DNA from 3 places in the Marinobacter fonticola genome. Region 1 is predicted to be linked to each of the others. Evidence: riboswitches for the same ligand, from Rfam matches in the RefSeq annotation. Region 1 holds a riboswitch; each other region holds the start of a gene.
What was found. Region 1 has a riboswitch for cobalamin ahead of FXO11_RS03050 (TonB-dependent receptor domain-containing protein). Riboswitches for the same ligand answer to the same signal wherever they lie in the genome.
Positions count from the first base shown of each region.

Region 2: another riboswitch for cobalamin. It lies ahead of FXO11_RS09180 (CbtB domain-containing protein); the one in region 1 lies ahead of FXO11_RS03050 (TonB-dependent receptor domain-containing protein).
Region 3: another riboswitch for cobalamin. It lies ahead of FXO11_RS19185 (ABC transporter substrate-binding protein); the one in region 1 lies ahead of FXO11_RS03050 (TonB-dependent receptor domain-containing protein).

Region 1 covers NZ_CP043042.1:697,659-707,515, reverse strand. Annotated here, with positions in the region: gene FXO11_RS03060 (DUF2782 domain-containing protein) at 1-235, opposite strand, end outside; gene polA (DNA polymerase I) at 336-3,056, shown strand; gene FXO11_RS03050 (TonB-dependent receptor domain-containing protein) at 3,171-4,964, opposite strand; cobalamin riboswitch at 5,139-5,339, opposite strand; gene FXO11_RS03045 (OmpP1/FadL family transporter) at 5,686-7,089, opposite strand; gene FXO11_RS03040 (PilT/PilU family type 4a pilus ATPase) at 7,323-8,444, opposite strand; gene FXO11_RS03035 (type IV pilus twitching motility protein PilT) at 8,627-9,661, opposite strand.
Region 2 covers NZ_CP043042.1:2,066,616-2,076,472, reverse strand. Annotated here, with positions in the region: gene cobN (cobaltochelatase subunit CobN) at 1-1,474, opposite strand, end outside; gene cobW (cobalamin biosynthesis protein CobW) at 1,474-2,571, opposite strand; gene FXO11_RS09200 (cobyrinate a,c-diamide synthase) at 2,574-3,956, opposite strand; gene cobO (cob(I)yrinic acid a,c-diamide adenosyltransferase) at 3,956-4,549, opposite strand; partial or broken gene FXO11_RS20430 (magnesium chelatase) at 4,546-4,956, opposite strand; partial or broken gene FXO11_RS20425 (ATP-binding protein) at 5,218-6,258, opposite strand; gene FXO11_RS09185 (CbtA family protein) at 6,242-7,069, opposite strand; gene FXO11_RS09180 (CbtB domain-containing protein) at 7,163-7,354, opposite strand; cobalamin riboswitch at 7,389-7,601, opposite strand; gene bluB (5,6-dimethylbenzimidazole synthase) at 7,640-8,341, opposite strand; gene FXO11_RS09170 (cobyric acid synthase) at 8,338-9,822, opposite strand; gene cobD (threonine-phosphate decarboxylase CobD) at 9,838-9,857, opposite strand, start outside.
Region 3 covers NZ_CP043042.1:4,306,940-4,316,796, reverse strand. Annotated here, with positions in the region: gene choV (choline ABC transporter ATP-binding protein) at 1-853, shown strand, start outside; gene FXO11_RS19205 (HD-GYP domain-containing protein) at 1,320-2,528, opposite strand; gene FXO11_RS19200 (TatD family hydrolase) at 2,728-3,537, opposite strand; gene FXO11_RS19195 (ABC transporter ATP-binding protein) at 3,688-4,464, opposite strand; gene FXO11_RS19190 (FecCD family ABC transporter permease) at 4,461-5,525, opposite strand; gene FXO11_RS19185 (ABC transporter substrate-binding protein) at 5,522-6,538, opposite strand; cobalamin riboswitch at 6,678-6,879, opposite strand; gene FXO11_RS19180 (heme NO-binding domain-containing protein) at 7,338-7,901, shown strand; gene FXO11_RS19175 (putative bifunctional diguanylate cyclase/phosphodiesterase) at 7,894-9,786, shown strand.

The DNA of each region.
Region 1 (9,857 bases):
CGACTTTGGGATCGACCCTGATTTCCCTCAATTCGCCGTTCACACGGTACTCATAATAAGTAGCGTCTTCGCCCGGTCGAATGACAACCTGAGGCTCATCCGATGGCGGCTGGTACTCCGAAGCCCGCACCGGTTCGTTGTCCGCCGCTGATTCTTGCGCCTGCGATACCTGAAGAAAAGCGACGGAAAAAATGCCGGCAGCGACGGCGGTCAGCAGGGAGAGGGTTCGTTTCATGTTAACCTTGGCATCCTGAAATCGATGGTGTTTTTAGGGAGCTTCCCTGAGATTTGCACAACACCGCCCTCTTCACAACCTGATTCCGGAAACCGCAGCTATGAGCCAGCAACAGACGCCACCGGTTGTTCTTGTCGATGGGTCGTCCTACCTGTTTCGCGCCTTTCACGCCCTCCCTGATTTGACGACCAGCAAGGGACAGCAAACCGGTGCAATCAAGGGCGTGATCAGCATGATTCGCCGTATAGACAAGGACTACCCGGGCTCCAAAGTGGTTGTTGTTTTCGATGCCAAGGGCAAAACGTTCCGCCACGATCTCTATGAAGAGTACAAGGCCCATCGTCCACCCATGCCCGAGGACTTGGCCACCCAAATCGCCCCGATCCACGAGATTATTAGCGCCATGGGCCTGCCGCTATTGATCGTACCCAACGTGGAGGCCGACGATGTGATCGGCACCCTCGCCTACGAGGCGACCGCCAAGGGGGTGGATGTGGTGATTTCCACCGGCGACAAGGATATGGCGCAACTGGTCAGCAATCACGTCACCCTGATCAACACCATGACCGAAACCGCTATGGACCGGGAGGGCGTGCAGGAAAAATTCGGCATCGCTCCCGAGCAGATCATTGATTACCTCGCCCTCGTCGGCGACAAGGTGGACAACATTCCCGGCGTGGAAAAGTGCGGCCCGAAAACGGCGGTAAAGTGGCTGCAATCCTACAACAACCTGGGCAACCTGCTTGAGCACGCTGACGAGATTAAGGGCAAGATTGGCGACAACCTCCGCGCTGCGGCAGAGATCCTCCCCCTGAGCCAGGAACTCGCTACCATCAAAACAGATGTGGAGTTGGCGTTCGGCATTACCGACGTCAACCCGGAGGAACCCGACAAAGAAAAGCTGCTGGCTCTGTTCAAAGAACTGGAATTCAGAACCTGGGTGGACGAACTCAGTCGCCAGGCGGACGTTCCGGACGTCTCCAGCGATGAGGCGGCGCCGGAAGCGCCCGAAAAACATTACGCCACCATCACCGATAAAGCGGCATTCGATAGCTGGGTCGAACGATTGGCGAAGGCCGACCTTTTCGCCTTCGACACCGAAACCACCAGCCTCAACTATTCCATCGCCGAAGTGGTCGGGGTTTCCTTTGCCATCGAGCCGGGCGAGGCGGCCTATGTGCCCTTCGGCCACGACTATATGGGCGCCCCGGATCAACTCGAAGGCGACTATGTACTGGGTCAGCTCAAACCGTTGCTGGAGGACCCGCGGCGCAAGAAGGTGGGCCAGAATCTCAAGTACGACAAAAACGTGCTGGCCAACCACGGCATCTCTTTGGAAGGAATCGCCGAGGACACCATGCTGGCGTCCTACGTGCTTAATTCCACAGCCTCCCGCCATGACATGGATAGCTTGGCACTGAAGTATCTGGGCGAGGCCACGATCTCCTTCGAATCCATTGCCGGCAAAGGCGTCAAGCAGCTCACCTTCAACCAGATCTCGCTTGAGCAGGCCGGCCCTTATGCGGCCGAAGACGCCGACATCACCCTGCGCCTGCACCAAACGCTGCGCCCAAAACTGGCGGCGGAGCCCAAGCTCGAGTCGGTTTATAGAAACATTGATCTACCCCTGGTGCCGGTGCTTTCCCACATGGAGCAGCGCGGCGTCATGCTCGACACGGCCACCCTGCGAAGCCACAGCCAGCAGCTGGCCACGCGTATGGCGGAGCTGGAACAGGCGGCTCATGAAGAAGCCGGCGAAACATTCAACCTTGGCTCCCCCAAGCAGCTCCAGGCCATTTTCTACGAAAAGCTGGGCCTGCCGGTGATCAAGAAAACGCCGAAGGGCGCGCCCTCGACCGCCGAGCCGGTGCTGCAGGAGCTGGCCCACGACTACAAGCTGCCGCATCTGATCCTGGAGCATCGCAGCCTGAGCAAGCTCAAATCCACCTACACCGACCGCTTGCCGGAGGTGGTTAGCCCCCGCACCGGGCGCGTGCATACCTCTTACCATCAGGCCGTGGCGGCGACTGGACGCCTGTCGTCATCGGAACCCAATCTGCAGAATATTCCGATCCGCACGGAAGAAGGCCGGCGTATCCGCCAGGCTTTCGTGGCTCCCGACGGCTACAAGCTGGTGGCCGCGGACTATTCGCAGATCGAGCTGCGCATCATGGCGCATCTTTCCGGCGACAAGAGCCTACTCAATGCCTTTGCCGAAGGTAAAGACATCCATCGCGCCACTGCCGCCGAAGTGTTCGGCACGTCGGTAGACGGCGTGACCGGCGAACAGCGCCGCAGCGCTAAGGCGATTAACTTCGGCCTGATCTACGGTATGTCGGCGTTCGGCCTGTCACGTCAGCTTGGCGTGGAGCGCAAGGTGGCCCAGGAATATATCGATCTTTATTTCCACCGCTACCCCGGCGTGGCCGAGTACATGGACAACATTCGCAAGCTGGCCCACGACCAAGGCTATGTGGAAACGCTTTTCGGACGCCGCCTCTACTTGCCGGAGATCAACGCCCGGAACAAGCAGATGCAGCAGGCCGCCGAACGCACTGCGATCAATGCGCCCATGCAAGGGACCGCTGCCGACATCATCAAACGCGCCATGGTCACGGTAGAGGATTGGCTGCTGAACAGCCACGCAGACGAGGCTCGCATGGTGATGCAGGTTCACGACGAACTGATCCTGGAGGTGAAGGAATCCGCGCTGGACAAGGTCATGAAGGGACTGACCGAGCGTATGTCCAGGGCTGCGGAGCTGGACGTGCCGCTGCTGGTTGAGGCCGGTGTGGGGGACAACTGGGACGAGGCTCACTGAGCAGCTCGCGATTAACTATCGCAACTCACTTGACTGTAGGTTGGGCTGGAAAGCCCAACAAACCCGACAAATCTTGTTGGGCTTGCCAGCCCAACCTACCGGACTTCCCGCACATCAGTAGGTATAACGCAGTGTAGCCAGAACCTGGCGAACCTGGCCGGCGTATCCGGTAGCGGTAATGGCTGTCTGATCGAACAGGTTGGTCACCTCCAGCGCCACGTTCAGCGATTCCGTGGCCCTATACGCGGCCCCGGCGTTAGCAATAACGTAGCCGGGTATGCGGGCATCGCCGGTGTCGACAGCGTCAGTGCGTCCGAGCAGCTCCACGTTCAACTCCACTTTCTCAAGCACTTTTGTTCCCGCCAAACGGCCATCCCACTTCGGGCGTCGTTCGAGCTGGGCGTTAGTCTCGTCATTCGTCGCACGCGTGTAACCTACGCCAGCCTCAAGCGACCAGCCATCAGCTTTATAAGCAGCGCTCAGCTCGGCACCCTTGGCCGTCGCGCGATCAACGTTGTACGGAATGAAAAGTGGCGGCGGACTAAGGACGACCAGCTCATCAAACTTGGTCTTGTAGACCGCCAATTCATAAGATACGCGTCCAACGCTTCCTTTTAGCCCAACCTCGAAAGTATCCGAAGTTTCGGCCTCGAGATCCGGATTGGCGCCAAATGGGGAATATAGATCGTTGAATGTCGGTGCTTTAAATCCAGTGCCGTAGCTGAGATAGGGGCGGAAGAAGTCAGCCAAATGATAGCCGGCCGAAATGATCCCAGTCGTTTCCTCGCCGTACGCTTCATTATCGTCTTGCCGAAGGGATGCGGTCACATGCAAGGGCTGGTCAACGGTCTGCCATTGCACAAACACAGCGTTGTTGTAGCGCTCCTCTTCCGTGTATTGGGTCGAGGCGTCGACTTCCTCGTCGACACGCTCCAGCCCGATAGTGAGCAACTGATGATCAGTCAAACTGACATCGCTTTGCAGTAGATACTGGAGGCGACGGGTCTCATAGTCGAAGAAATCGGCCGTATCGACGAAATTGTCATTGGTTTCGCGGCCGAATCCGAGCTGCGCCCGCACTGTCACCCGATCTGACGCGGCATAGTCAGCGAACACGCGGCCGGACTGCTGAACGAACCTGTTCCAATACCGGTCTCCAAAAGACGGCGAACCATCGTAGTCGTTCTCTCCCTGCGCATGCATGAAGTTCAGGCCCAGCAATAGGTTATCGGTGACATGCCGATCCAGGCTGGTCGCGACCGATTTGCTCTCAAAACCATCGGCATCATTTTGCACACCGTCCGGCTGAGCATCCACACCCTCGGTATCGTACAACGAAGCCGACAGACTATAACGCGTGTCACCGGAGCCCCCCGCAAAATGTTGAGTGAGCCGTGACGTTCCGTTATTCCCTGCGCTGACCTCGGAAATGACCTCGGGTTCCACCGTGCCACGGCGCGTGAATATCTGGATAACCCCGCCAATGGCCTCAGAGCCATATAGACTCGAGCGCGGACCCTTAACGACTTCGATATGGTCCACCAGTGCCAACGGGATATTTTCCAGTTGAGCGGTGCCGGCCGTCGCCCCACCGATCTTGACGCCATCGACCAGCACCAGCACGTGATCGGAATTGGCGCCGCGAATGAATACGCTGGACTGTTTACCCGGCCCACCCGTACTCGTTACCGACACACCTGGCACCGTGCGAATGATCTGTTCGATGGTTGTTGCGGAACTTCGGTCAATGTCCTCCCGACTGATGACGGTCACCGAGGCGTTTGCCTCGTCCACGGTCTGCACCGTGCGAGTCGCCGTCACAACCAACGGATTCAAGGTTTCGGCATGCAACCCTGCACAGACTGAGCTCGCCAACAAGCTGAAGGCAAATTTGGAGGAAACTCTCACGGGTACGCCCTTTAACGGAAGTCGAATAACCCGGCGAGAAGAGGAACGTGCGGCAGCTGATGCGTGTCACGGCAGGAAAGCCACCGGTGAAGCCCTCCGCTACACCGCATGTCGTTTCAACGCCTCTATACCTCTCGGTGCACGACACTTGGTCTGTGCACAAAACTCGGGGCATGAAACGCGTCGCAAGCGGCCGGTCTCCGGGCTCACAATGGCATCGTCGAGAGAGATGCCGGCGTCAGCGCCTTCCCAGGCAAATACCCAGTGGCCAAAGCTGACTGCCGTTCATTGTTTACCGTTGCGGGGGCAGCACTGGGTTTGCACCAGTTTCCCGTTTCACTCGCCTGGGCGAGCACCGCTTGCAGGTTATACGGGGACTTTTAGCCCCCGATGACAAAACTGTCATCTTAATACGAGCGCACTTTAGGTTCTGACCATCGAACGGTCAATGCAAAATGCAGCAATCAGGCCGGCACGTCACTGCAGAGCTTCGAGGCGCTGCGCCAAAACGGTGCCTACACCCCCCCGGAAAACCAGCGAGAACACCCGCTTCCGCCCATGGCGGTAAAACTCGGGTTATTACTTATCGCGGGCGCAAAATGGTCTTGCCGGTTCACTGAGTGATACCCCGATGAAGTCCAATAGGGATTTTTAAGCGCCTTAAACGCGACAGGCAGGCCCGGAGGCCTGCCTGTCGTAGAAATTCAGCGACGCTAGATCGTTAGAATGCCTTGCTGACCTGCACGGCGGCGCCCCACGCACTCAGCTCGTACGTGGCCGAGTAGCTGGCTGCGCCTTCGGCAGGCTCGTCATCGACAGTGTATTCCCGCTCGTTGACATCTACATCGTCAAACAGCAGCACACCGCCCGCAACGTCCACCGTCCAGCCGGACGGCGCGTGGGCGTATTGGGTGCCTAGCGTTAGCCACTGACGGTCATCGGATGGAATACGCGCGGTGCGGAAGTTCTCGTTTACGGGCGACTCATCGTAAGCGTAGCCCGCTTTGAAGGCCCACTCCGGGGTGGCTTGCCAGATAGCGCCAACGTTCACCTGCCAGGTGTCCTTCCAGTTCTCGGAGACGTGGCCGATAATGTTTTCCTGCCCGTACTTGTCTTCAGCGATATCGGAGATCGGCCCACCGCCCTGGTCGCTTTCTATATCAAGTGCTTCGAAACGGCTCCATTTGGCCCAGGTCGCGCCAGCCAGCAGAGTCACGCTGTCGGTCAACCGATGGCGAACGCCGAAGGTCAGGCTCTCGGGGATTTCCAGTGGCACCACCGCATCTTCCTGCAAATTAACGATATTGACATTGACGCCACCGGGTCCGATCGACGGACTTGGCACGTTGGTCAGCGTTGAATCGCCTTCCAGCTCAAGCTCGGTACCGGTCTGGCCGGACAGGCCAATCTGGGTGCGATCAGACAGTTCATAAAGCAACCCGAAGCTAAAGGTGACGCCGACGTCGTCGCCTTCGGTATCGAAATAGCCTTGCTCCAAGGCGGGTCCGGCATAGCCCAGCTGGCGCAACTGCGCCTCATTGCCACTGTAATCCTGGAACTTGGTCAAACGGCCTTCCGCGTAGAGTACGTTCACGCCGAAACCCAAAGAGAACCCCTCGCCGTTGTTCAGGGCAATGGAAGGGCTAAAAGCGATAGCGGTCAACTCCGTCTTATCGGCAAAGAAACGGCCCACGAAATCATCTTCGTAATCCGCTGAGAGCCCGTATGGCGCATGGATGCCGAAGCCGACGTCAACGGTGTCGTTGATTTCGTGCGTCATAAAGAAGTTCGGCAGCACCGCCGGATCGGCAATATCACCGCCGTTCGAGCCTGATACCGGCTGATTAATGGCGTTGCGGGCTGTAGCCGTACCTTCTTTTGCTTCGGCGTCGATATCCAGTACAGCGGCGCCGAAAGAGATATTCGTGCCCGAAAGCTGGCTCATGCCCGCCGGATTAAAATAAACCGTGGTGGCGTTCTCGGGGTTGGCTGCGGTACCGGCATTCGCTGTGCCCATGGCGCTTGCACTCTGCTCGTTCAACGCAAAGCCGCCAGCCATGACGGCACCGGGACTACACAGTACTGAAGCGAGGATTGCGCGCGACAACGTGTTGTTGTTTCTCATTTTATTGGATCTCCGCCTAAAGTCGTAGGGATGCGAGTATACGCACGAGCAAGCGCTGGCCTCAAATGCCAAGGCAACCCATTCGGATTGCATATTGTTAGTTATTACAATCGCTTGTGTTCGACTAACTGGAGATTGAACGTGGCGCCGGACCGTATACACCCTTTCGGGCATTAGGACGCACTGCGAGGAGGGAGAATAATAGGGTCCGGCAAACGCCCGGACCCCTGTTCCTAATCGTCCTGGATCGACAGTTTGTCGACCGTGGATGAAAGCTTATCAGAACCGGCCGCATCGGCACCCAGTTTGATCATCAGACGCAGGTCGTTGGCCGAATCCGCATGGGCCAGCGCATCTTCGTAGGTGATCGCACCTTCAGCGTAGAGCCGGTAGAGCGCCTGGTCAAAGGTCTGCATGCCCATCTCGGTCGATTTGGCCATCAATTCTTTGAGCTTGTGAACTTCCCCCTTTCGAATCAGATCCTGGACCAGCGGCGTGTTGATCAGCACTTCGATAACCGCGCGACGGCCCTTGCCGTCCGGCGTCGGTACCAACTGCTGGGCGACGACAGCCCTGAGATTGAGAGAAAGGTCCATCCAGATCTGGTTGTGCTGGTCCGGGTTGAAGAACTGGATAATCCGATCCAGCGCCTGGTTGGCGTTGTTCGCGTGCAGGGTGGCCAGACACAGGTGGCCGGTCTCGGCGAACTGGACGGAATACTCCATGGTTTGCTTGGTTCGCACCTCGCCGATCAAGATCACATCGGGCGCTTGGCGTAACGTGTTTTTCAGCGCCACCTCGAAGTTCTCTGTATCGATGCCCACTTCACGCTGGGTCACGATACATCCCTGATGCTGGTGGACGAATTCAATCGGGTCCTCGATCGAGATGATGTGCCCACGGCTGTTGCGATTGCGGTGGCCGATCATGGCCGCCAGCGACGTGGACTTACCGGTTCCGGTGGCGCCGACGAAAATAATCAGGCCACGCTTGGTCATGGCCAAATCCTTGATGATATCGGGCAGTCCCAGATCGTCGAGCTGCGGAATCTTCACCTCGATACGGCGTAGCACCATGCCGCACAGGTTGCGCTGGAAGAAGGCGCTGACACGGAACCGGCCAATGCCCCGGGCGCTGATCGCGAAGTTGCTCTCGTGGGTTTCGTCGAATTCGGCGCGCTGCTTATCGTTCATCGCCCCGTAGACGAATTCCCGGGTCTGCTCCGGCGTAAGCGCGTTCTTGGTAACCGGCAACACTTTACCGTTCACCTTCATGCTGGGCGGCACACCGGCCGTAATGAAGAGGTCTGAGCCCCCTTTCTCCACCATCAACCGCAGCAGTTTCTCAAATTCCATCGGTTCACCTGTGACGTAGTTTTCCTTCCTGAAACGCCATCCCTGGCGTTTCGCGGAGTCACCGGGCAAAACGCGGTTTAGCCCGGCTCGCAAAATCAAAGGCTTACGCCTTCGATTTTGGCGGCACATCCATGTGCCGCGATAGTGCCCTCCAGAATCCGCGTTTCCGGAATTCAACGGATTCAGAAGTTGTCTGGCATCTTCGCCTTGGATCGGGCCGCCTCACGGGTGATCAAGCCCTTCTGGAGCATACGCTGGAGGCATTGGTCGAGGGTCTGCATCCCAATCGAACCACCGGTCTGGATCGCCGAGTACATCTGCGCCACTTTGTCTTCCCGGATCAGGTTCCGGATCGCCGAAGTGCCGATCATAATCTCGTGAGCCGCCACCCGGCCGCCACCGACTTTTTTCATCAGCGTCTGGGAGACAACTGCCTGTAGCGATTCGGACAGCATCGAGCGGACCATGGACTTTTCTTCCGCCGGGAAGACGTCGACGATACGGTCGATGGTTTTGGCAGCGGACGTGGTATGCAAGGTGCCGAAGACCAGGTGACCGGTTTCCGCCGCGGTCAGGGCCAGACGAATAGTCTCCAGGTCCCGCAGCTCACCCACCAGGATAATGTCGGGGTCTTCCCGCAGGGCCGAACGCAGGGCCTCGTTGAACCCAAGCGTGTCGCGGTGAACTTCCCGCTGGTTAACCAGACACTTCTTGGATTCGTGCACAAATTCGATGGGGTCTTCGATGGTGAGGACGTGCTCGTAACGGCTGTCGTTGATGTAGTCGAGCATCGCCGCCAGGGTCGTGGACTTACCGGAACCGGTCGGTCCGGTGACCAGCACCAGCCCGCGGGGTACCGAAGACACGTCCTTGAAGACCTGCCCCATGCCCAGATCGTCCATGGTCAGGACCTTGGACGGGATCGTCCGGAATACGGCGCCGGCGCCGCGATTCTGGTTAAAGGCGTTGACCCGGAAGCGGGCCACGCCCGGCACTTCGAAGGAGAAGTCGGTCTCGAGGAATTCTTCGTAGTCCTTCCGCTGCTTATCGTTCATGATGTCGTAAATGAGCGAATGGACTTCTTTGTGCTCCATCGGCGGCAGGTTGATTCGCCGCACATCGCCGTCAACACGAATCATCGGTGGCAGTCCGGCAGACAGGTGCAAGTCCGACGCGCCCTGCTTCGCCGAAAAGGCCAGGAGTTCAGTTATATCCATCGGAATTCCTCGGAAGGCTTTTCTTGGTTCTGTTGTTTCTGTCTAGGTACTAAAATGACCAAGTCTAGCTAGGTATTAAAAATGACCAGGTCTAGCTAGGTGTTAAATGTGACTAGGTCTAGGTGATAAAAATCACCGGGTATCGAAAACTATCGGCGTCAAACGCCCGGACCACGGCGGCTGCTATTGCGGCTCT
Region 2 (9,857 bases), 1.4 Mb from region 1:
AGATGGCTTGTTGGGCAGACAACGGCAGCGTTTGAAACCACGCAAGATAATCATCAACCGAAATACTTTGCCAGCAAGGCCGCTGGGCCAGGCTGCCGTGAGCATTGGTGACGGCTCCCTGCAGGGCCTGAATCAGTTCGTCGCCGTTTTCGGGTAGATCCTGCACCGGGTAGCCGGCAGCTCGGAGGGCGTTGAGAATCTTGACCGTGGAGGCCGGCGTATCCAGACCGACACCGTTACCGATGCGGCCGTCCCTATTTGGATAATTGGCGAGGATAAGCGCCAGGCGTTTATCGGCATTCGGTTTGGTGCGCAACACGCAGAAACGCCGGGCCAGCTCGGCCACGAAGACTGCACGCTCCGGCTGAAGCACATGACGGATCACCGACAACTGGCAACGTTCGCTGTAGTGATCTTCCGCCTTGAAGCCAATTGCCCGGGTAATGATCCGCCCATCCATCTCCGGTAGGACCACTTGCATTGCCACATCGCGGCTGCGCAACCCCCCGGTCTGGGCTTCCCAGTCATCCTCTGTGCTACTGGATAGCATGGCCTGTAGCACGACCGGACGACCGATAAACAGGCCGTCGGCTTCGGTACCCGTTAGCGCGTCAATATCCTCCGGGCCACGATTGACGGAGAAGCCGGTAGTATTAACCACCAGCATCGCACCGGTCTGATCGATCAGGTGATTGACGTACGCCAGGCAAGCCTCTTCTTTGAGGGAAGCCACGGCGACGGGCAATGGGTTCAGTCCCTTGCCCTTCAAGGCTTGCACCAACCCGTCGATGACCTGGGTATTGGCGCCCTGCAGGTGACTGCGATAGAAGGCCACCAGGCATACGGGGCGATCCGGCGTCTGGCTGGCCCGCCATTCAGTCAGGGTTATTTCGCGACCGCCGGTGGCTGCCGCGGGTGCGTATAGCAAGGCATCGGGAATGGCTCTTGGCTCGCGCCATTTATCAGCTCGTTCAAGGCACTGGTCACCCACGAACCGCAGGCACTGTTCGGCATTGTCGGCACCACCCTCTCGCAGGTAGCGCCAGACACGCCATGCCGTATCGAACGGCACCGTCGATGCCTTAAGCAGCTCGTCGTCACGGGCATCGCAGCCGGGGACAACAATGAGCTGACGTGCCTCCGATGTCGATCTCGATGTCAATGCCCATGCCAGCAAACGCTCGTAGCCGTATTGCCAATAGGACGTGCCGCCCATGAGCGACACGATCACCAGCCGAGCGTCGTCCAGCACCCGGTCTTCGTAGAGATCGTAAGCTGCCGGCTTGACCAGGTTCATCCAGTTCGCCAACCGTACCGAGGGATAGCCGTCATCCATCCGTTCCACCGCCTGCGACAGGGCCGACAGGCTGCTGTCGGCGGCGGAGAGGATCACGATATCGCCCGGGGTCTGCTGCAGATCGACAATGCCTTCGTCGTCGACAAAGCCTCCGGGTTTGGCCGCGAACAGATGCATCAGGCCGCCGTGGTTTGCGCAGCGGTCAGGGCATCCTTGAGCTTCGCGGCATCGAACCCCTTGCCGATAACGACCAGTTGCGTCTGGCGTTGCTCTTCTTTACCCCAGAGCCGGTCGAAATGCGTATCGAGCCGCTGGCCGACGGCCTGGACAACCTGACGCATCGGCTTGCCCGGCAGCGCCGCGAAACCCTTGGCGCGATAGATCTGGTAGTCCTTGAGGAGCTGTTTCAGGGTGGTGGCGAGCCGCTCGCCGTCGACTTCGCCCAGCGTAATCACGCAGGAATCGAAATGGTCATGGGCGTGATCGTGATGAGCGCCCTCGGCATGGTAGCGGTCGTGGTGATTGTCGATCCCGTCGATGGTGTTCTCGCTGGCGGCGGCGATGCCCATCAGGGCTTCCAACTGAGCCGTATCCTCGGCGAGAGTCTGCTTGTCGATAAACAGCGTCTTGACCGACGCCGGCACGCGCTGCTGCACCACGTCTTCAACCCGCTTGCGCTCGTCATCGCTCAGAAGGTCGGTCTTACTGACGATGACCAGGTCGGCCGCGCCCAGTTGATCGTCCAGCAGTTCTTTCAGGCTGGGATCGTGATCCAGGTTTTCATCCGCCCGACGCTGGGCTTCGACCTTGTCGACATCCGCCGCGTAGCGTCCAGCGGCGACGGCGGGGCCATCCACCACGGTGATAATCGCATCGACCGTGCAGTGCTGGCGTACGTCCGGCCAGTTGAAGGCCTGCACCAAGGGCTTGGGCAGCGCCAGGCCGCTGGTCTCGATCAGGATGTGATCGATCTGATCGCGACGCTCGACCAGCTTCTTCATGACCGGCAGGAACTCTTCCTCAACCGTGCAGCAGATACAGCCATTGGCCAGCTCGTAGATGCCGCTTTCCTCGCCTTTGACCGGTGTGTCTTCCTCGCACCCCAGGGAACAGCTGCGCAGCACGTCCGAGTCAATATCCTGCTCGCCGAATTCATTGACGATCACAGCAATGCGCTTGCCGGTGACCTGGCGCAGGATGCTGGCCAGCAGTGTGGTTTTGCCACTTCCCAGGAAGCCGGTGACCACCGTGGCGGGTATCTTTTTCAGTTGCATCGTCAGGCTCCTTGAATCGGTTGGCGCTCGGCCCCGGCGGGCTCTTTCACAAATAGCTTGGCCACGGCCGCGGGATTATTGGGGAAATACAGGTGGAGATAGGACGCCGTCAGACGCCGTTCACGAAAGATAGCCTCGCCCGGCGCGGGATGCCGCTGGCGCTGTCCGTAGGCGATAGGGTCCGGCGTGCCCTGGCTGACCGAGCGGTGATGCGCATGGCCACGAATGGGACCTTCGGGCAGATGGGCGGTCTGCATACCCTGGCAGCCGCGCCGGCCTCTCATGGCGCCCTGCCCGGACAGCAGCCCCAGCATTTCGTGGGTCTGGCCGTCGTAATCCGTCAGGGTCTCGAGGCAATACAGCAGTCCGCCGCATTCAGCCAGTATGGGGTTATCCGCTGCGAAGAATGTCTGGATTGCCGCTTTCATCGGGTGGTTGGCCGCTAATTGAGACCCGTAAAGTTCGGGATAGCCGCCGGGCAGCCAGAGGGCTTCACACGCGGGAAGCTCGCTATCGTAGACGGGAGAGAAAAACCGCAGATCCGCACCCATCGTCTGCAACAGGTCCAGATTGGCCTGATAGATAAAACTGAAGGCCGCATCCCGCGCAACACCGATGGTGACGCCATCAAGAGCCCTGGGCGGTTTTGTCGTCTCATTGACTGGCGCCAGGAACGTCACCGGTGGTAACTGCATCAGTTTCTCGGCCAGGCCAGCGGTTTGCAGTACTCGTGCCCCGGCTTCGAAACGCCCTTCTAATTCATCCCGGATTTCATCGGCCTGAACCAGCCCCAAATGCCGTTCCGGCAGGGCCAGCTCCGGATCTCTGGGCAGGGTTGCCAGCAGCGGCAGAGTATCGGGCAGCGCGGATTCAATCAGTTCACGGTGGCGCTGGGAGGCGCAGGCGTTGGCAATCAGGCCAGCGATGGTGACGTCATCCCGGAAATTGGCCATACCGGTGACCAGTGCGGCAGCCGTCTGCGCCATGCCCTTGACGTCCATCACGATCACCATGGGCAGGTTGAAGCGCGCGGCCAGGTCGGCGCTGGACGGTTCGCCGTCGAAGAGCCCCATGGCGCCTTCGACGATGATCAGGTCCGCGTCCCTCGCCGCTTCGAACAGACGCTGACGGCAATAGGCTTCGCCAGCCATCCACAGGTCAAGCTGATCCACCGGCTGGCCGGAAGCCTGGGCCAGAACCAATGGGTCCAGATAATCCGGACCGGTCTTGAACACCCGCACGATCTTGCCCTGATTGCGCAACAGACGGGCCAGGGCTGCGGTAACGGTCGTTTTTCCCTGTCCCGATGCCGGCGCCGCAATAAACACCGCCGGACAAAGGGCTTGGCCTGGGTTGGTGCTCGGGTTGGTCGCTGAACCCTCCATCAGAACTCGATCCCCGCCTGGGCCTTAACGCCACCGCGGAAGGCATGGCGTTCGTCCTGCACGGTACTGATGGTATCGGCGAGGGCCTGCAGCGGCTGGGCCATGGTGCGGCCGGTAATGATCACGTTCTGGTGATGCGGGCGCTGCTGCAGCGCCTCGACGATAGGCTCCGGTTCCAGATAGCCGTACTTGAGCATGTAACTCATTTCGTCGAACACGATCAGTTGGTAGCGCGGGTCCTTGAGCAGGCCTTCCGCTATGGCCCAGGCGGCCTGGGCGGCTTCGATGTCTTTCTCCCGGTCCTGGGTTTCCCAGGTGAAGCCATGGCCCATGATGTGCCAATCCAGCGCCGGGTGTTCGCGGAAGAACCGATATTCGCCGGTTTCCCGACGACCTTTGATGAACTGGATAACCGCACAACGGTAACCATGCCCCAGTGAACGGGCGAGCGTGCCGAAAGCCGAGCTGCTCTTGCCTTTACCGTTGCCCTTCAGCAGGATCAGTACGCCCCGCTCTTCGGACGCTTTCGCGATGCGTTCGTCGACCACGTCCTTCTTTTTCTGCATGCGGTTTCGATGGGCGCTATCGTTCACGATGCCTCCATGGCGGGTAGCGTCCGGTAGGCCGCGCCCAGCTGTTGTGCGATGACGCTCGCGCGTCCCCGCTTGACCGCGCCCTGTTCCGCATCGATCACGATGCAGTCTCCCAGAGGCGGTACGTCGGTTACGGAATGGCGAATGCGTCCGTCGGTGATGAGATAGGTGCGGATCTTCAGGCCGGGCTCCCGGCGCTGCCATTGGCGAATGACGCGACTGGCCTTGATGAGCGCGTCCCGCAACGGGGTACCGCCGCCACCGGGAAGTGCATCCAGTTGGGTCAACATGTCCTTGGGCGCGCGTCGACGCGGCAGAATGTTGGTTACGCGGTCGTTACCGAATCCCATGACCGCCATCTGGTCGCGGCTACCGTAGGCCCTTCGCGCCAGATTCTGGACCAGCCCTTTTGCACGCCCGAACAGCTGACGACCCAGGGTCGACCCTGACGTATCCAGCAATACCAGATGCAGCATCGGCTGGCCCGCACGCGCCTTCTGGAATTTTAGCTGCTGCCATGGCCAGCGCCCGTGGTTGGCAACCAGCGTGGCGAACCAGTCGGGCTTGCTGGACAGGCCACAAAGGCTGCGACGTCCGGACTGGCGCCCTTTGCGACGGCTCTGCGTCCGGCCCTGAGCGGCCTCTTCCCCCGGATTACGCTGTAAAGCGGGCGTTGACGGCATCACAACCGGCTGGCTGCGTTCGCTGGCCGGTGGCATGGCACCCCACTGCCCTTGAGCGGATTCGCTTGAGCCCGTGCCACCGGCCTCGGCCGACGGGTTCCTGTTTCCCGACGGCGGCGTAGTTCCAGGCGGAGACGAATTCTGCGGTGGTTCTGGAGGTGTCATCCGGCGATGAGCGAGCACCCATTCCCCGACGGCATCCAGGTCTTCCAACTCAACGGTTGTCGCTTGCCGCCAGGCAGCATGGGCTTGAGCGGCACGGTGCCAGGTCACGTCTGCCCGCAGGCCTTCAACCTGGGCTGCCGCACACCCGGTTGCAATATGCTCGTAGACCCATGGGGCGGTCGATATCGTCGAAAGCGCTGCTTCGGCGACGCTGATTTGGTCGGTCAGCGCCCGCTGCCGTTCGTCGTAGTCGGCGCAGAAGCCCTGAGGATCCCGCTCAAACGCCTCACGTTGCTGAACCACTGCGATGCGCTCGGACGCCGGCATGGTTTTACCCAACTCGACACAAAGGCCGAAACGGTCCAATAACTGGGGGCGCAATTCGCCTTCGTCCGGGTTCATGGTGCCAATCAAGCTGAAACGGGCTGGGTGGGTATGGCTCAGCCCGTCCCGCTCCACCACGTTGACCCCGCGGGCGGCGGCATCGAGCAGCAAGTCCACCAGGCTGTCCGGCAACAGGTTGACTTCGTCGACATAGAGCACGCCACCATCGGCGTTGGCCAGCAATCCCGGTTGGAAAACGGCTTCCTGTTCAGACAGCACCTGCTGCAGGTTCAGGCTCCCCACGAGCCTGTCTTCACTCGTTCCCAGAGGCATATTGACGAAGGGTGGACGTTGACCCTGACTGCTAGCCGGGAGGACGTCGGCCAGTCCCCGCGCCAGCGTTGATTTGGCGCTGCCGCGCGGGCCGGAAATCAGGACGCCGCCGATACGCGGATTGATGGCGTTCAGCACCAGCGCTGTCTTGAGCGATTCGAGCCCGACAATGGCTGCAAACGGAAACTCAGGCTGCAACTTCATCACGTTGCTCCGGAGATGCATCGTAGAGGCGCTTCAACGCCAGCACGCAGAATAGACCCGCCATTAGCCAGAACACCAAATTGGTCATGCCGGATGCCCAGATGAATTCATGGTGCAGCTCGTTTAACGCGGCAACGGCTTCCGGGTCCGGATGAGAGAACAATGGACCGTCCGGGTGTGCGGGCACCACCAGATAAGGCAGTACGAGGCATGGCACGCCTACCAGCTTTATCCAACCCCGCGCCAGGAACAGCAGGGCAAACCCGGCCAACACCATTGATACCGTAAACGCCCACCAAAGCTGACGCGCTTCGAGCGGCGCGGCGGCGGTTCCCGGTATTTCCGGCGGCAGGCCGATCGATGGCGCCACGAAGACGGCCAGGTAGCCAAGGCCCCCAAGCAAAAGACCGCGCGTGGGCGTCAGGGCCAGCTTGCCCCGCTCGCGCAATTGCGCCATAACCACCAGCATTACGGCCGCAAAGCCTATGCCGGCGAATATATTGGATAGCGCCGTGTAGAAGGTGCGTTCGGCGCCGTCGGCGGGTGCCCAATCGTCGCCACCATGGTGGTGACCGGTGGCGCTCTCGTGGCGCTGATGGTCGTCATGCTGGTGGCTGTGATGCTGGTAGTCAGCCTGGTGATGATCAGGTTGCTCGCCATGAGTGCCGGCGTCGGGCGCAGATGCTTCGACGACCTCATACTGTTCTGCATCGAGCAGGATGGGGGTAACGCCGACTGCCTGAACGGCGGTGACGATCAGACCCAGGGCAACGCCAATTAAACAGGCACTGAGAATCAAGGAACGGAACATTGGTTTCCCTCCGAATACGGTGTATTGGAACCGCGACAACCGCCATTGCGCATTCAACACGCGCCATGGCCCGATGGTCAGTCGATCAATACTTTAGTGGCAGGGAAACACGAAGCCATGCCGGGTATCGTGAGCCGCATTGTGGGCCACGTTCATCGGCAAAAAGCCCACTGCAAACAGGATCACAACGCCGAATAGCAGCACTGCGCCGTGCGGGGCCAGGGAAGAAACTTTGGAGGACGAGACGGAAGCCCGCTCGCTTGAGGGAGAACTGATGACAGACATGTTTTGCTCCTCGGTGCCCGCCGCACCGTTATCGGATTGAACGAAATAACAGGCCGGTCTTCGGGCTCAAAGGGGATTCAGCGCTGGGCTGAATCATCGTCTACACCTTCCCGGCTTGCGCCAGTGGTATCCGCAGACTACGCCTTTATTACCGATGCGGGGGCAGCGATGGAATCGGCCTTAAGGCCACACCATACTTCCCGATTATCCCCTGGACTTCAGGGGCACCTGTCCGTAACGAAGCCATCCTAATCCATTGATTGAAGGGTAGCAACGCTGTCGATGTTATTTGATCAAGGGCGCCAAGCCGTCGCCCGGCTCCAGGGCCTTGCCCCAGACATTGCGATGAACCAGCTCGCTCAAAGGTAGCCGGCTCCGCCAGCCTTTGGCCTGCAGTTCTGGCTGGGCGAGGAACTCGCTGACGTATCCCATACACAGGTAGGCTAACGGGTACACGTCTTGCGGAAGCTCCAGAACCTGCGCCAGTTCGTGTTGATCGAGAATGCTCACCCAGCCCACACCGATGCCCTCCGCCCGGGCCGCAAGCCACAGGTTCTGCACCGCCAGGCACGTGCTGAACAGGTCCGTTTCCACGATGGTGTTGCGCCCAAGCACATTCGGACCGCCACGGCTTCGGTCGCAGGTGATACAGAGGTTCATGGGGCTTTCAACGATGCCCTGAAGCTTGAGGCTACGGTAGGTTTCACCGCGCTCTCCCGGGTAGTTCTGCGCTGCCCGTTCGTTTTCCCGCTCGAAGATCCCGAGTACCCTGCGCCGCACCTCCACGCTGTCGATCACCAGGAAGTCCCAGGGCTGCATGAAACCCACCGATGGCGCGTGGTGAGCGGCCTCCAGAAGCCGGGCCAGAACCTCCGCCGGAATCGGATCCGGCAGGAACTGGGAGCGGACGTCCCGGCGCTCGTGGATGGCTCGATACAGGCCTTGTTTCTCCTGCTCGGTGAACGCATTCCGATTGTCGTTGCTCATGTGTTCGTCCTACCCACCCTATCCTCCAGACCCAGTACGCGACGGAGCCAAGCTGTATCCAGTGTTTGCTCGATATGGTCGGCCAGTCGATCCAGCTGGGTTTGCCGGTGTTGCGGGTAATCGACCGCAACCGATTCGGCGTTTTTCAAGCCCCAGGCGGTCAACAGCGCGCTGCACGCGTCGGGCCGGTCGAAAATCCCATGGACGTAGGTGCCCATCACCTGCCCATCTTCGCTGATCGCGCCATCGGCCCGTCCATTCAGGTCGATCAGCGGCCGCTGGAGTGCGGAACCGGTGGTAACGCCGTTGTGCATTTCGTAACCGGTCATTTCAACGCCACGATTATCCAAATGAAGCATCCCTTGCACATTCCGTAGCTGCTTGCCCGCGACCATCCGGGTTGTCATCGACAGCAGCGCCAATCCTTTCGTCGCCCCCGGGGCGCTTTCCAGGCCGTCCGGGTCCGCGACCGTATCCCCCAGCATCTGGAAACCGCCGCAAATACCGAAAACATGACCGCCGTATCGAAGATGGCGCTGAATCGCGGCAGGCCAGCCTTGGGCTTTGAGCCATTCCAGGTCGTGCCGCGTGTTCTTGCTGCCCGGCAGGATAATCACGTCCGCAGGTGGAATGTCACGCCCTACGGCAACGAACAAAAGCTCCACATTTGGATGCAGCCGCAAAGGATCAAAGTCGTTGTGGTTGCTGATGCGCGGCAGGCATGGCACGACGATCCGGAGACCCCCTTTGCCATTGACCCCGGTCAAACCCACACTGTCCTCGGCATCAAGCAAGAGCCCCTGGAGGTAGGACATCACGCCGACGACGGGCTTATGCGTTCGATCTTCCAGCCAGCGCAGCCCGGATTCCAGTAGCGCCGGATCTCCGCGAAACCGGTTGATCACAAACCCTGCAATGCGGTCGCGCTCGCTGGGCGACACCAGCTCCAGCGTGCCCACCAACTGAGCGAAGACACCGCCGCGATCAATATCGCCCACCAGCAACACCGGGCAATCGGCTGCTTCGGCAAAGCCCATATTGGCGATGTCATTGGCGCGAAGGTTGATTTCCGCCGGGCTCCCGGCGCCTTCGGCGATGATCACGTCATAGCGTTGGCTCAGTGACTGCCACGCGGCCATCACCGATTTCGATGCTTCGGCTTTGAAGGCGTGGTAATCCAGCGCATCCATATTGCCGTGAACGCGGCCACAAAGAATCACCTGCGCGCCTCGGTCACTCTGGGGTTTGAGCAAGACAGGATTCATATCGCTGTGGGGTTCCAGACCACAGGCCAGCGCCTGCAAAGCCGTGGACCGCCCTATCTCGCCGCCATCAACGGTAACGGCGCTGTTCAGGGCCATATTCTGCGGTTTGAACGGCGCCACCGAGACACCCTGGCGCGCCAGCCAGCGGCATAAGGCCGCCACCACGGTGCTTTTACCGGCATCGGACGTAGTGCCCTGGATCATCAATGTGGTCATGTGGCGTATCTTTCTTTAGCGTGATGAGGACGTTT
Region 3 (9,857 bases), 930 kb from region 1:
CATGGTGTTCCAGAGCTTTGCGCTGATGCCTTGGCTGACGGTGGAGGAAAATGTCGGCTTTGGTCTGGAGCTGCAGAGCCTGAGCAAGGCCGAAAGGCAAAAAAAGGTCCAGCGTCAGTTAGAGCTGGTGGGCCTGCAGGATTGGGCCAAGTGCCGACCCGACGAACTGTCCGGCGGCATGCGCCAACGGGTGGGCCTGGCCCGCGCCCTGGCGACCGAATCGGAAATTTTGCTGATGGACGAGCCGTTCTCGGCCCTGGACCCGCTGATCCGCCACCAGTTACAGGACGAGCTGCTGACGCTTCAGGAAGATTTGCAGAAGACCATCGTCTTCGTCAGCCACGACCTGGACGAGGCGCTCAAGCTGGGCTCCCACATCGCTATCATGAAGGACGGCCAGATCGTCCAGCACGGCAAGCCCGAGTCCATCGTGCTCAAGCCGGAGAACGACTACGTTAAAAGCTTCGTGGCCAGCACCAACCCGCTCAACGTGTTGGCGGTCCGGTCGCTGATGTTGCCGATCGGCGACGTAGCGGTAGATGACGAAGGCAACCGCTGCCTCAACAAACGCTACGACACCTGGCTGCACACACCGGAGAGCGCCGAGAGGGCTGTCGTCACCAGCCAGGGCCAAACCTACCAGACCCAGAGCTGGAGCGAAGGACAGGCCATCGAAAGCCTGGCCCAGAAGCCCACCTGCATCGCCCCGTCCACGCCGCTGCGCGAAGCGGTGGAGATCCGCTACTTCACCGGTCACAGCCTGCTGGTGGAGGAAAATGGAGCCATCACCGGCGCAATTGGCGACCGGGAGCTGTATCACGCGATGCTGGGCAAGCATCTGGACGATAGTTGATTGTTCGCTTTCTAAGAAGCGAATAACGTCGAGGTCAGAAGAAGTGAATGGATGCCATCGCTGTAGGAGGGGCAGGGACGCCCCGGTCGTCATGGCTAGTGTGCTGTCTGGTGAATGCGTTGTCCTACTGAGGCCCTGAGAATCTGGATAGTAAGGCGCGGCGGTGAAGATGTGGTGGTTCCACATCGAGTCGCCGCAACGCCGCTAGCCAGATTCTCAGGGCCTCCCTTCGGGCGAGCATCTGAGGACTTTGGATCTGCGTTGCTGCTTCTTGACATGGAACCACCATGCCTGCGGTCCCAGCGCCTTGCCCAAAGTCCTCAGATGCTCGCAGTAGGTCAACGCATTCACCAGACAGCACACTGGGGAGGGCCATCCAGGACAGCGGAAGCGATGGCATCCATTCACTTCCGGCACGGCGTAGCAGACCTATGTTGAATTTGACCGTCCAGAACAACGTTGGGCACTACGCCAGAAATCGCCTGACATCGATCTTATAGGTGGCCGGGTCAACGGCCCGTACAATCCGGTCCTGAGCACTGGGCTTGGCCAGATCCAGGGTTTCCACCTTGATCGGCATACGGAAACGGGTGTGATACATGATGCGCACCACCGGCAGGCGTTGGTCGTCCTCGTTGCCCTCGATCACCACACCCAGGCGGCCACTTTCCATAAGGACCAGCGAGCCGACCGGATAAATGCCGATACAGCGGATGAACTGGCGCACCAGTTCCGGGTCCAGATGGTCGCCGCTCCATTCCAGCAGCTTTTTCAGCCCTTGTGTGGGCGTCATGGCGCTATGGTAGACCCGGTTGGAGGTAATCGCGTCATAGACGTCTGCAATCGCGACCATCCGGCCATAAACAGAAATTTTGTCGCCCTTGAGGCCTTCGGGGTAGCCGCTACCATCCATGCGCTCGTGGTGCTGGCCCGCGGTAAGCAGCGTCAGCTCGCCGATGCCTTCCGTGCCCGCTAGGATCTTGTAGGAATCGAGCGCGTGTCGCTTCATCACCTCGAACTCCTCCGGCGTGAGGCGTCCCGGCTTGTGCAGGATATCGTCCGGCGTGAGGATTTTGCCGATATCGTGCAGCAGCGCACCTACCACGGTTTGTAGGAGGACTTCAGGCGAGTGCTTCATGGCCTTGCCGAAGATCGACATCAGTACGCTCAGGTTGACCGAGTGCTCCAGCAGATAGTTGTCTTTCTCGCGGATACGGCCCAGGCAGGCCATGGCATTGGGATTGCGGAACACCGAACCTTGGAGATTTTCCGCCAGCTCGTGTACCGGCGACAAATCGATGGCCTGGCCTAGCTTAACGTTCTGCATCAGACTGCCGACCAGGCTCTGAGTCTCGTTATGGATGCGCTTGGCAATGATGATCTCTTCGTCACGCCCGGTATATGGCGTCAGTTGGGGCTTGAGGCCGCCGGCTTGCTGCAGCAGCGTTTCATTGGAGCGGTCAACGTCCTGAAGCGGAACGCCTTCACTGGAATCCAGACCCCTGGCGGTATCAATGTAGACATGCCGCACGCCCAGCCGCGCTATTTTTTCAATAATGTCCTCGCGCTGGACGACCCCGCGACGTTTGTCGTTACTGTGGGGAATCCAATCGTTGTTCATGTCGGTAATGTACATGCCGACTTTGAGGGCTGAGAGAGGGATGCGCTTTATCATGAACGTTCGATGTACTCCCGCGATTGGAGAGATTCGGCGAAGACTGACATGACCCTGTCGTTTAAAACTATACGTCGTTATAGCGAGTCTAGACGATGGCGCACTCTGACGGTTTGCAAAAAGTAGTGAAATCGGTAGCTGCACGCCCTATCGCCGCCATAGTTTTCGATTTAATTCGGCGGCCGCTGGGCGCTCGGGATCACCCGTGAGGAAAGAACGTGCGTAAGCTGTTCCGGTAGGTCGTGGTGAGCACCTCGTCCAGCGGCAATGCCTTGACGTCCGCCACCTTTTCCGCAACGAACGGAATATAGAACGGCGCGTTTTCGCGACCGCGGTAGGGCACCGGGGTGAGGAAAGGCGAATCGGTTTCCAGCAGTAGCTGGTCGATCGGCGTCATGCGAATGATGTCCCGTACGTTCTCTGCCTTGTTGAACGTCGATATACCGTTGAAACCCAGGCACCACCCTTGGTCCAGTGCATACCGCGCCAGTCCCGGGCCGGACGTGAAGCTGTGAATGACCCCCCGGCGCTTCAGGGTGCTTTCGAATTCTTTGAGAATGTCGATCGTATCCTCGTCGGCTTCGCGGCTGTGGATCACGACCGGCCGATCCGTATCGCAGGCGATCTGGAGCTGGCGGCGGAAAACGGCCCGTTGGACGTCGCGGTCGGCGTTGTCGTAGAAATAGTCCAGACCGATCTCGCCGACAGCGACCATTTTGTCACCGCCCACGTGAGCGCGGATCTCCGCTTCAGCGGCGTCGGTGTAGCTCTCCGCATCGTGAGGATGCACACCTTGAGTGCCGTAGACAAAATCGGCCTGGTTCGTGAGTTCGCGCACGGTTGCTAGGTTGTCCGGCGATACGGCAATCGTAACGATGCGCTCGATGTTAACGCGCTGGGCCTCGGCGAGCGTCTCTGCCAGCGGCCTGTCCTTGAGGTAGTCCAGGTGGCAGTGGGTCTCGATAATCGGCTGCTCGAAAACCGGAATTTCGCGTCGCTTCTTGCTCATGATTCGTAGGCTGTCTTGCGTCAAAAATGAGTTAATGGGCAGTCTAGCATTGCTGGGTGTCCTGACCCCAACCGTAAAGCACGGCTAGTGGGAGGGGCACGATCACCACTCCGTTCAACCAACACCGAATAGCGACTCCCATGGATAGCCCTATTCATGGGGACAAAGCGCATGACGAAAACGCATGATCCGGCTGCCGTCCACCGGATCGTTCAGGATATCCGCCGCGACGCCGAACGTATGCCGTAACCGTTCTGTCGTCAGTACCTCAGCCGGCGTACCCAGCGCCACCAGACGGCCCCTTTCCATTACGCCCAGCCGGTCGCAGTCCATGGCTTGATTGAGGTCGTGCAGGGCGATCACCACGGTCATGGGTAAACGCCTGACCAGCGTCAAGATAGAGAGTTGATGATGGATGTCGAGATGATTGGTGGGCTCGTCGAGTAGCAGGATCTTGGGCTGCTGAGCCAGCGCCCGGGCAATGTGGACCCGCTGGCGCTCCCCGCCGGACAGGGTGTGCCAGAGCCGGTCGGCGAAGTGAAGCATGTCCACATCGTCCAGAGCCCGGGAAACGATCGCCGTGTCCCGCTCGGACCAGGGTCTCATAGCCGAGAGGAACGGCGTACGCCCCAATTCCACGGCTTGACGCACGGTTAGACGGTCGGTGGTTTCCGCCTGCTGTTCGACGAGGGCAATGGACTGGGCGATTTCGCGCTGGCGCATGCCGGTGAGCGGCCGGCCGTTCAGGCATGCGCGGCCTTTTGCGGGTTTGCGTAGTCCGGCAAGCAGACGCAGCAGCGTACTTTTACCCGAACCGTTGGGTCCGATCAGGCCGAAGGTCTCGCCCGGCTCGATCTCGAGACTGACATTATCCAGCAGCCGTTGGCCCTGGACGGCCCAGTGCAGGCGTTCTCCGGTAAGCTTCATCGTGTCCCCGCGCCGCGGACCAGGATCATCGCGAAGGCCGGGGCGCCGATCAGCGACGTAATCACGCCGATGGGCAGCACCTGGCCCGGTACGAGGATGCGCGAAAGCACATCCGAGCCGATCAGGAACACGGCGCCCGCCAGCGCCGAGGTGGGCACCAGCCGGGCGTGGCGGCTGCCGACAATAAACCGCATGGCGTGGGGGATGACCAGTCCGACAAAGCCGATGGCGCCCACCATCGACACCATCACTGCGGTGACCAGGGCGGTGGTCGCGATCAGGATGCCCCGCACCGGACGCACGGCGATGCCCATGGATGCGGCGCTGTCTGCGCCAAAGGTGAACCCATCCAGGGCCCGCATGTGCCAGAGGCAGACCAGCAGGCCAGCCAGGGCGACGGGCACGGCAAGAAAAACATCGTCCCAGCGCACCCCCGAAAGATTGCCGAGCAGCCAGAACATGATTCCGCGCGCCTGTTCGGCATTGGCGGATTTGGCGATGATAAACGCGGTAAGGGCATTGAACAGCTGCGAGCCTGCGATACCGGCGAGGATAATCGCTCCGGCGGCCTGTAGGCCGCGGCCGCCGGCGCCGCCGGTCGCGGCGTGGGCCAGCAGGACAACCAGGCCGAAGGCCAGGACGGCGCCAGCGAAGGCGCCGGCAGAGAGCGTAAACGCCCCCGCGCCGATGCCCGCCACGGTCACCGCAACCGCGCCGGTGGACGCGCCAGCGGAAATACCCATCAGGAAGGGATCGGCCAGGGGGTTGCGCAGCAGTGCCTGAAGCACAACGCCGGCAAGCGCCAGCCCGGCACCGCAGGCCGCCGCCACGATGGCGCGGCTGAACCGGTAGCTCCAGACGATACCCTCGTCGATACGGTCCACGGCGTAGCCCGCATCCCAGAGCCGGTTGGCGAGCACTTTGAGTACGGTTTCGATGGGAATCCGCGTCTCGCCAATGGCGGTACCGGCGATCAGCGCGCTAACCAGCACCAACGGCGGCAACCAGACCCACCGCAGCCGGGAGCGCACCACCGTCTGTAGCGCCACGGTCGAATTCATCGGTCGAAGGACATGCTTGCCAGCGCCTCGGAGAGTGCCTCAAGGCCAAAGATCGTGCGTAAAGTGGCACTCATGGCATGGGCGTCCATTTGTACGATGCGTCCTTCGCGGACAGCCGTCATCTGGCGGGTCACCGGGTCGTCGCGCAGGAACGCCAGTTTCTTTTCCACATCGTCGGCCGGGAACCGGCGCCGGTCCATCCGGGCGATGACGATCACGTCCGGGTCGGCCTTGGCGATGGACTCCCAGCCCACCGTGGGCCATTCCTCGTCGGACTCGATCACGTTGCGGATGCCGAGCTTGTCCATCATATAGCCCGGCGCGCCCAGACGCCCGGCGACGTAGGGATCGATCTCCAGATCGGCGGAGGAGAACCAGAAGACCGCGGAAAGATCGCCTGGCAGCTCGAGGTTTTCGGCACGTTCGGCAGCGTCGGCTTCCCGCGTCTTGAGGTCGGCGACGAGTGCGGCGCCTGCGTCCTGCACATCGTAGATGGCCGCCAGCTCGTTGATGCCCTTGTAAATCGAATCCGGGGAGAAAGCTGCCACACGGGTCCCGTCGCCGCCGGTGGAGTTGTCCTTGGTATCGCAGTCCGCGGGCATGATGTAGGTCGAAATACCCAGTTCATGGAACTGCTCGCGGGTCGCGACGCTTCCAGTTGATCCGACGTGCCATTCGTACTGCACGGTCACCAGGTCCGGCTTCCGGTTTACCACGGATTCAAAACTGGGGTCGTTGTCGGCGATCCGGTCGATGCCCGCATTGAGTGCCTCGAATTCAGGGAGCACCGGATTGAACCAGACCGAGGTACCCGAAACGGTGTTGCCCACGCCCAGAGAGTAAAGGATCTCTGTGGCGGCCTGGCCGATGGTGACGGTGTTTTCGGGGGCGGCCTCGAAGCTGACAGCGGCGCCGCAGTTGGTCAGAGTAACGGGGTACTCGGTGGCATCGGCCAGGGTCTGGGGTCCTGGCAGCGCGCATAGCGCGAGCAGGGCGGGGCGAAGGAAGCGCATAGTGGAACTCCGGATCAATCAAGGTTGAACGGGGGTCCAATAGTCCGGAAGCGCTGGTCGGCAAAGCGGCGGTCCAGGGGGCGCGCCGAATGATGAAACGAGTCTCATCCTTCCTTCCCCCGGGACACCCCGCCCGGCGTTATGAAACGTCTTGTCGGCAGGTCTCCTGACTGACGGGTCGTTGCTCGCCCAGCCTTCCCGGGATGGTATCCCAGTGGCATGGAAGGACGTGGCTCACCGTCTACAGTTGCGGGGGCAGTTTCGGTTCGCAGCAGGGCTGCGGCGAATTCCCTGTTAGGGAGCCTCTGAATAACTCCTGGACCGCCTCTGCGTGCTCTGAAGGCTGTAGCTGCAAGGCGGGGCTCGCCGGTAATGGCCGTAGTCCTTGCCAAGAGCCGCAACGCGGCAGATGCAGTCTTCAGAGCGCGCCCTTCGGGGCTTTTAGAGCCATCCACACTCCGCGTTGCGACTTTTTGAAAGGCAACCAGCCTTCCTGCAAAGTCGCGCCTTGATTGTGGATGGCTCTAAAAGCCAGAGGCGATCCAGGAGTTATTCAGAGGCTCCTTAGTTCCCGAAGGAAACCGACGATGGGAGAATATACGCCTCGTCAGTGAGGGACAAGTATGGCCGGGGCCAGCACGCCCAATCCACCGCATCGATTGGCTAGGTAACCTTTGGTGGTATACCTATTCCCGTTAGATGTCCGAGTCTGCACAATGGCGTCCAAGATGGGCCAAGAGCCTGTCGAAGGCGACGGATTGCTTTGCCGACCATTCCGTATCCGGAGTATCCAGCTTTCATGATTGGTTTGATCCAGAAGGTCCTTGTAGACCTGATTCGCCGGCACGGTGGCGACGACGCAGTGCAAGCGATCTGTCGGCGGGCTGATGTCCCGCCGGAGCGTGCGTTCCGCATAGATACGGATTACGCCGACACCGAATGCCTGCGCCTGATTGAGGCGACCGGCGAGTATTTCGGGCTCGACGAAAAGGCGCTCTACCGGCTCTACGCCGACCAGTTCATCAAGGAAACCAAGGCTCTGTTCCCGATGTTCTATCAGATGTCCCCCTCGGCACGGGAATTCCTCAAGCGCCAGCCCCGGGTCCATGACACGCTGGCGTCCAGCCTACGTAGCGCCCCAGGCCGGGACCGGGTCAGGGACAAGTTCAACGTGGAAGAAGTCGGTGATACGCTGAGGGTGACCTACCGTTCGCCAAACCGGCTATGCGGCCTTTACGAGGCCCTGTTCGAGCGCCTGCTCGACGAGTACGGTGAAACCGGGAGCATCGAGGTGACGTCATGCCAGAAACGCGGCGACCCGCTTTGTACGTTCTGCCTGCGCGTGGAGTCGTCCGGTGAGTGAATCGGAAAAGCGCCTACGGCGCGACATCAACCGCATCGCCGACCAGCTCTGCCAGGCGATCGACGGTCGGTTCGACTTCCAGGTCAGCGCGGAAACCGAAGACATGGACGTGCAGAAGTTGTCCGTATTGGCCAATTTCGTCCTGGAGTCCGTGCGCCGTAATATCGACGAACTCGAGCAGATCAAGACCGAGCTCGAAGAGCGGGTGGCTGATCGCACGCGCCGGCTCGACCTGATCATCAAAGGGTCCAACGATGGCGTCTGGGAATGGGATCCGGTTGCCGACTGCTTGCAGGTCTCCCAGCGATGGCGGGAAATGTGTGGGCGCCTGGACTCAAGTGACGCGCTGACTCTGGATGATTGGGTGGCGATGATTTATGCGCCGGATCGTGCGGCATTTCGCCAGCAGCTTGACGACCACATCGCTGGCCGGACCGATCGCTTCCGGGCCGAGTGCCGTCTATCCGACGGTGCGGGCGGCTACCGCTGGGTGGTGGCGCGAGGTATTTGTGAACGTCATCCCGAGTCCGGGAAAGCCCGTCTGGTGTCCGGTACCCAGGCCGATATCACCCGTCAGAAGTTCGTTAATCCGGTGACCGGATTTTTCAACGGACGTTATCTGGAGCTGGTGCTCGGTGAGCGATTGACGCATCAGCCGAACGAGCCCCTGGATCTTATCGTGGTGTCTCTGACAAACGTCGCGTTGGTCGGCGAGACACTAACGGCGAATGAGACCGCCGCGCTTTCGCGGGATCTACGCCGGCGAGTCCAGGACAATGTGCGCGAGGGCGAGTTGATAACCAGTCTTGCCGATACCACGTTGGCTATCCTGATCGACGACCACGATGCCGGGGCCATTCGTACCCGCGCCCGGCAGCTATTACGGGCATTCGACAGCGCGTTCAGCATCGAGGATCGCAGCATTTGGCTTTCGGCCGTGGTCGGCGCCATCCCGGTCAGAGAGAGCGGGCTGGCGTCGGCGGAATCGGTGCTGCAGGCGACCCGTATGCTGATGCGCAAGGCCCGTCAGCATGGCGGCGGAAGCTTTCTGATCTATCAGGAAGAAATGCGTGAAGAGAATCTGGAGCGCCTCGATACCGAGCAATTGTTGCGCAGTGCACTTCGTCATGGCTGGGTGGAATCGTTTCTCCAACCGTTGGTGAACCTGCAGCAGGGCCTGGTGACTGGCTTTGAAGCGCTTGCCCGGATCCGCCATCCGGATAGGGGATTAATCTCCCCGGCGCTTTTTATTCCTGTCGCCGAGGAGACGGGCCTGATCCGGGAGCTTAGCGAGCGTATTCTCGAGCTGACGATCCCCCTTTTCAACGATCCGGCTCTGATCGAGAATTACGGTGAGAGGTTCACCCTAAGTATCAATCTCTCACCGGTGCAACTGTACGACCCCAGGCTTGCCGATGATTTGCTGAGACGGCTCTCCGAGGCTGGCGTGTCGCCTGATCGCCTCAAGATCGAACTGACGGAAACCGCGGTCATGGCCGATTCCCGGGTCGCCATCAATCTGATGACGCAGTTGCGTGAGCGTGGCGTCGCCGTTGCCCTGGACGATTTCGGGGCGGGATACTCGTCGCTCGGCTACATTCGCAGTCTGCCGCTGGACCAACTCAAGATCGACCGTACGCTGGTATCCGGCGTCGATAGGGATGAAGAAAAACGGGTCATCCTGGAAATGATTATTACGCTGTGCGAACGGCTCGACCTGGTCGTGGTGGTGGAAGGCATCGAGAATGAGCTGGAGTTGAGCTGCCTGTTAGGCATGGGCGCCATGGTGGGGCAGGGTTTCCTGTTCAGCAGGCCGCTGCCGGTGGACGAGCTGGTACGCACGGTGCCGCAAAGAGGGTTGTTGCAAGCCGCTAACTTGCCATGAAGTAAGCAGAATGAAGCGCTGGCCAGAGCGCTCCCATCACGAGAAAATAGCGTACTCCATTCGCCCTAGTG